One region of the Exiguobacterium sp. s127 genome, then DNA from elsewhere that is predicted to be linked to it. Evidence: riboswitches for the same ligand, from Rfam matches in the RefSeq annotation. Region 1 holds a riboswitch; each other region holds the start of a gene.
The links. Region 1 has a riboswitch for lysine ahead of KNP98_RS10135 (aspartate kinase). Riboswitches for the same ligand answer to the same signal wherever they lie in the genome.
Positions count from the first base shown of each region.

Region 2: another riboswitch for lysine. It lies ahead of KNP98_RS07550 (Na+/H+ antiporter NhaC family protein); the one in region 1 lies ahead of KNP98_RS10135 (aspartate kinase).
Region 3: another riboswitch for lysine. It lies ahead of KNP98_RS11330 (amino acid permease); the one in region 1 lies ahead of KNP98_RS10135 (aspartate kinase).

Region 1 covers NZ_JACSMO010000007.1:6,872-9,145, forward strand. The annotation lists gene argH (argininosuccinate lyase) at 1-471, shown strand, start outside; lysine riboswitch at 543-721, shown strand; gene KNP98_RS10135 (aspartate kinase) at 834-2,033, shown strand; gene KNP98_RS10140 (aspartate-semialdehyde dehydrogenase) at 2,046-2,274, shown strand, end outside.
Region 2 covers NZ_JACSMO010000004.1:178,782-181,055, forward strand. The annotation lists gene manA (mannose-6-phosphate isomerase, class I) at 1-794, shown strand, start outside; lysine riboswitch at 904-1,079, shown strand; gene KNP98_RS07550 (Na+/H+ antiporter NhaC family protein) at 1,184-2,274, shown strand, end outside.
Region 3 covers NZ_JACSMO010000008.1:87,520-89,793, forward strand. The annotation lists gene KNP98_RS11330 (amino acid permease) at 1-728, opposite strand, end outside; lysine riboswitch at 841-1,025, opposite strand; gene KNP98_RS11335 (MarR family winged helix-turn-helix transcriptional regulator) at 1,197-1,652, shown strand; gene KNP98_RS11340 (GGDEF domain-containing protein) at 1,809-2,274, shown strand, end outside.

The DNA of each region.
Region 1 (2,274 bases):
CTGATGGGGTTCCTGACGACGATGAAAGCATTACCGCTCGCTTACAATAAAGACATGCAAGAAGATAAAGAAGGTGTCTTCGATACGGCAGATACCGTTTTACAATCCGTTCAAATCTTTACGGGAATGCTCGAATCAGCAACGTTTAAGACAGAAGCGCTCAAGAAGGCGACAATGCAAGACTTCTCGAATGCAACGGAACTAGCAGATTATCTCGTCACAAAAGGTGTTCCTTTCCGGGAAGCGCATGAAATCGTCGGAAAAGCGGTCCTCCATTGTGTTCAGACGAATTGTTTCTTAAAAGATTTAACGCTTGAAACGTATCAAACGTTCCACTCCGTCATCGCGGAAGATGTTTATCCGCTCCTCGACCCGGTGCAAGCAGTGGCAAGAAGAGGAAGTTACGGCGGGACAGGTTTTGCTGCTGTTTCTGTACAACTCGATCAAGCGAAGAAAAAACTCACGGATTAACGGAAAAATGAAAAAATTTTAGCAAATGACTGGATTTAACAAAAAATGTTTGCTATAACTGTAACTAACAACCGACAGATAGAGGCGCGGATGACATCAGTAACATCATTTATTGAAGCGAGCATGCTGAGTGATGTGAAAGGGGAAATCCGCCGAAGTGAATGAGAAAGATGCTTCTTCTCATTTGCTGGTACAACGGTTAAGATCCGTTGTACTGCCGAAACCGATGTTTCGGAGCGCTATCTTACGTAAAAGAACGAAAGACTTTGTCTTCGTTTGTCCGATCGTGATAACGACGGGCCGTAGGAACGCTCCTACCGGCCCGTCGTTTTTTTCTGTTTCGGGACAAAGGAGATAGGATTGTGACAACTGTACTTAAATTTGGTGGTAGCTCGGTCGCGACTGTCGAACAGATTCAGTCAATTGCGAATTATTTAAAAAATCGGACAGAACAAGGTGAAAAATTAGTGGTCGTCGTCTCTGCGATGGGGAAGATGACAGACTCGCTCATCGCACAAGCGCAAGCAATCACGGATCGTCCTGAACGACGTGAACTCGATCGATTGCTCGCAATCGGCGAAGAACAAACGATTTCGTTACTCAGCATCGCCTTAAATTCCGTCGGAGTAAAAGCCTTATCACAAACAGGTGCGCAGGCAGGAATCAGCACGATGGGGGTTCATACGAAAAGTAAGATTAAACAAATTGACGGGGACTTGTTACGAAAGAAACTCGAAACCTATGATGTCGTCATCGTCGCCGGATTCCAAGGTGTCAACGAGCTTGGGGATGTTACAACACTCGGTCGTGGTGGGTCAGACACAACGGCTGTCGCCTTAGCGGCCGTCCTTGATAAGCGCTGTGAAATCTATACGGATGTCGACGGTGTCTATACGGCGGATCCGCGGATTCATCAAGCGGCACAGCCGATTCCACAAATTTCATATGATGAAATGATGGAAATGAGTGCACTGGGGTCGAAGGTAATGGAGATGCGCAGCGTCGAACTCGGGAAAAAATACGGCGTGCATATCTTTGTTGGGAAAACACTTGAATCGGAAAGAGGGACTTGGATCATGGAGGCAACAGAAACGATGGAACAAAAAGCAGTCACGAGCGTCAGTGTAACGAAAAATGTTTTGACGGTTTCAATCAAACACGTTCCACAAACCAATTCAGCAGTCGCCGACATTTTTGAATTGTTATCGAATCGCCATGTCAATATCGACATGATCAGTCAAACGACCTTTGATAGTGACGTGTTCCTCTCGTTCTCTTGTCCACTCGATGAAGAAGAGTTTCTCGAAGAGGCACTGAAAGATATCATCGATCGTTTTCCGACCGTTAAAGTCGATCGTCATAACGAGCATGCCAAGTTATCGGTCGTCGGAATCGGAATGCGTGACGCAACGGGCGTCGCATCAAAATTATTTGCGACGTTCCGTGCCGAGAACATCACGTTTTATCAAGTCACGACATCAGAAATCAGTATCTCGTATACAATCGCACAAGCAGATATCGAACGAACGGTCGCGGCGATCGCGAACGCGTTTAGCCTGTAAGGAGGAATGAACATGTACCACGTAGCAGTCATCGGTGCGACAGGCGCCGTCGGACAAAAGATGTTACAAGTCTTGAAGGAACTCGATTTTCCAGTCGGTCAACTGTCGGCGTATGCTTCAGAACGATCAGCAGGAAAAGTCGTTTCGTTTAATGGAACGGACGTGACGATTACAGCTTTATCGGAAGACATCATCCATCACGGGATCGACGTCGCATTATTCGCAGCCGGTGGAGCAATCA
Region 2 (2,274 bases), on a different contig from region 1:
AACAATATCGATTTTTGACAGAGGCGGCTGCTGGCCCGGACTATACAATTAAACATTTAAGACAAGCCATCCAAAAGCTACTTGAAGAATTTGAAGTCGAACGAATTGGTATCGCAGCGCCTGGTCCGCTTGATGCAGCAACGGGTCGGCTATTGTCACCTCCAAACCTGCCGGGTTGGGACGATGTAAATTTAGTTCGCCCGTTAGAAGAGTTCTTCAACATCCCGGTTTCCCTTGAAAATGATGCAAATGCCGCCGCGCTCGGCGAAGCATTGTTCGGGGCAGGACAAGACTATACATCCATCTATTACATGACAGTCAGTACAGGAATCGGTGGTGGATATGTCTATCAAAAGACGTTGATTCGAGGCGCACACGGATATGCTGGTGAAATCGGAAATACGATCATCGATGCTTCTGGACCGGAACATCACGTCTTGAACAAAGGCTCACTCGAAGGATTAGCAAGCGGTACGGCTCTTCAGACGCGGGCTGATTCATTAAATGAATCTTCTATTGCACAACTTCTTGGCAATACACAGGAAAGGCTTCGTTTCGTAAATCATTTAGCAACAGGCGTAGCGAACATCATTCACACACTTGATCCGGAAGCCGTCATCATCGGTGGCGGTGTTACGGCTTCCGCCGATTTATTTTGGGAAGAGCTCTTACAAGCCGTCAATGCCCGTCTCTACCCGACGTTACGTCAAAAAACAATCATTCGCTTAGCTGCATTGGAAGGAAATGCCGGTGTCATCGGTGCTGCCCATTTAAATCGGATGAACGCCGAATAACTTCATTGTTCCTTTTGAACAGACTTTACTACTTTTTTTAAAAACAGACTTGAAACTTTTTTCTGAAATATGATAAGGTTTTCTTATTAAAAGAATATGACTATTCTATCGATGAGGTAGAGGCGCGGTCTTAATGAGTATTTGATCTGAGGATGACAACGAGGACGATCAAGGAAAGGTAATGCTGCCGAAGTATCGTCAAGTGTCTGACTTGATGGTACTGGTCGAATTGGGAAATACCCGTTCGATTGCCATACGTGTTTTGTATGGAGCGCTCCAATTCGGCTAAGAAAGACGCATCCAGCAAGGGTGTCGGCTTTGTTGCCGGTGCCCTTGCTTTTTTATATGCAATGGGTCTCATCTTCTAAAAAAAGAGGAGGAACCACACAATGGTCAATTATTCAGATTCAATCGTTGCGCTCATTCCAGCTGTCATTGCAATCGCACTTGCAATCGTGACGCGCAAAGTCGTTATTTCACTTGGTGTCGGTATTTTGATTGGTGCTTTATTGCTGCATAGCTTTAATCCAATCGATACGGTCGTCTATCTCGGCAAAAACATCTTTAGTCTATTTTGGGCGGATGGGGCGTTAAATGAATGGAACGTCTTATTACTCATCTTCTTACTATTACTCGGTGTTCTATCGACGCTTATCCAAACATCGGGCGGTGCACATGCCTTCGGTGAATGGGCAACAACACACGTCAAGACAGCGCGCGGCGCTCGCCTCGCAGCATTTGGTTTAGGTATTTTAATCTTCATCGATGATTACTTCAACAGTCTTGCTGTCGGGAATGTCAGTCGTCCGTTAACGGACCGTCGTGGCGTCTCGCGTGCAAAACTTGCTTATATTATTGACTCGACGGCTGCTCCAGTCTGTGTCATCAGCCCGCTTTCAAGTTGGGGAGCGTTCATCATCTCAATCATCGCGGGTATCTTGACGACACATTCGATTACGGAGTATTCCGCATTCAGTGCTTTCATGATGATCGTGCCACTCAACTTCTATGCGATTTTCGCTCTATTGCTGACGCTTTACATCGCGTACACAGGGATTGCGGTCGGACCGATGCGGACGCATGAACTTCGTGCATTAAAAGGTGAACTTTTCGACGCAAGTAAAGGAACACCGATGGGGATGGCAGAGGAAGTCAAAGAACACGAAGGTGGAAAAGTACGTGACCTCGTCGTTCCGATTATCGTTCTCGTCATTGCAACGGTTTCCGCATTACTCTTTACCGGTGCTCAGGCACTCGCTGCTGACAATCGTGCATTTACGTTGATTGGTGCATTTGAAGCGACAGACGTAACACGTTCACTCGTTGCTGGTGTCGTCATCAGTTTAGTCGTTGCTTTCCTGATGTTGATTGGTCGGAAAATCCCGGCGCGCGAATACGGACACAGCATCTGGGCTGGGATGAAATCCATGTGGCCTGCTGTCGTCATCTTATTATTCGCTTGGACAATCATCGCTGTTAT
Region 3 (2,274 bases), on a different contig from region 1:
ACATTTTTTTCCGGATCTTCCGACTCGCCTGCTGCGATTCCGACGAGCTCCGTCCCTTGAAAGCTAAAACCTGCGACAAGAATGATACCGATGACAGCTGGAATCCCTCCGACAAACGGTGCATCACCTAAGCCAAAGTTTTTGAAGCCTGCTGGTGGCTCCGAAGTAAAGATACCAAAAATCATCGCGACTCCTACACCAAGAAACACGATGACCGTGACGACTTTAATCATCGCAAACCAGTACTCGGCTTCACCGAATCCTTTGACCGAAAAATAATTTAATCCAATCATTAAAAGTAAAAACAGCGCGCTAAAATAGACGCCCGGAATGTTCGGGAACCAGTAATGCATGACGATTTGTGCTGCGACGAGCTCGACGGCAATCGTGACGGCCCAGTTGTACCAGTAGTTCCATCCTAAGGCGAACCCGAATGAAGGGTCGACGAACTTCGTCCCGTACGTCGAGAACGATCCTGCGACCGGCATATAGGCGGCCATCTCCCCAAGGCTCGTCATCAAGAAGTAGACCATCAATCCGACGATTGTATAAGAAAGTAACGCACCGCCCGGTCCTGCCGCTGCAACAGAGGCACCTGACGCGATGAATAAACCGGTCCCAATCGCTCCGCCAATTGCAATCATCGACATATGCCGGGCTTGAAGCCCTCGTTGTAGCCCTTCTGCTGTGGAATCAAGGGGTTGTTGTTGCTGTTGTAAATTGTTCATGTCTGTCGCTTCTCTCTTTTTATAATTTTTGAGAGGGCGTAAAAAAGCGCCCTCACCTTCCAAGAGGAAGATGAGAACGCAACATATCGATGATGCGTCTCATTCTACCGTCGTGAAAGATAGCTCCCCATAAACCGCAAACGGTTCATGACAGTATTAGACCTGTTTGATCTAATCCCAATCGCTGACTTTCAAAGTAGTCTACGATTTCGGCAATTCTTCCTTTTGAGCTATTTCATCTGCCGCTTGACGACATCCGTAACCCGACTCATAAGAATCGCAACCTCCATCCCACTGGTTGAGTGAGAACTAATTAAGTTGATTTACTAATTCATTACTTCGACATAGTACATAATATGTTTCTTGTTTGTCAATTTATATTTTTGAATCCTACCGTGCTCATAGTAAAATTCCGATATTTTTAGTACACTAAATGGTAGAAGGTAGTACAGAAAGGATGTTGCTCAGATGGGACAAGAACAACATGACCAATTGACATATCGATTAGAAGAACAAATGCGCGTGATTCTCCGGACGTTGCGCCGTGAGTTGAATCAACTGTTTGAAGGTACTGCCACGCGAAGTGAATTCTTCATCTTACGTAGCTTATCTGAAAACGGCCCCCAGCGTCCGACATTACTCGCGGAACAGTTCGAACTTGCGACAAGTCAGGTCACCGCTTTGACAGATAAACTTTATAAGACCGGTTTTGTGACACGGACACGTTCGACGGAAGATCGTCGTTCAATCGTCCTTGCCTTGACTGACGAGGGAGAGGCCGCTTTTCGGAATCTCGAAGTCGTCCGTCGCAAATATCTTCAGGAGCGATTCGGCACTTTGTCTGAAGAGGAACTGAACGTGATGATCCATGTATTTGATAAAATTCTCGCGACAATGGATGAAGAAGTCGTCTCATCCAATTAATAAATTAAAAATCAAGAGAAGGACAGAGGTTTTATTCTGTTTTTCTTTTTTTATTCTAAACATTCAGACCTCCTATACCGTTAGTAGAACGAGTATACTCAAAGTATATAATTGGAAGTATACTGCAGGGGGAGTTGGGAGGATTTGTTGTCTATTATGAATAACTTCATCATAAATTTTTGTCTCTTATTCACGACGATCACGCTTTTATTTTTACCTTTTCGAAATCAACCAAGAATTACACCAAAATCAAAGCTTGAATCACGCCTTATTTTAGGTTGTGTAGCTGGTGCAATTGCTGTACTCCTCATGTTCAACAGCATTCAAATTGATATTGCCCGGATTGACTTACGTATCATTCCTGTCGCGATTGCCACATTATTTGGCGGATTGCCTAGTGCCTTCATCACGGGAGTCATGATTATCGGAACGCGTTTTTTAATTACACCTGCTGATCAAATCGAAGGAGCGATTCTCGCTTCCGTCATCATGATTTTATTCATTTTGACAATTGGCATAGCACGCAGATTTTTACGTAATACATTGCTGACTTTTGAATTAATGATCGGAATCGGTATTCTCTATTCGTTACCAGCTATCTATGCACTGACAAACAGTTGGG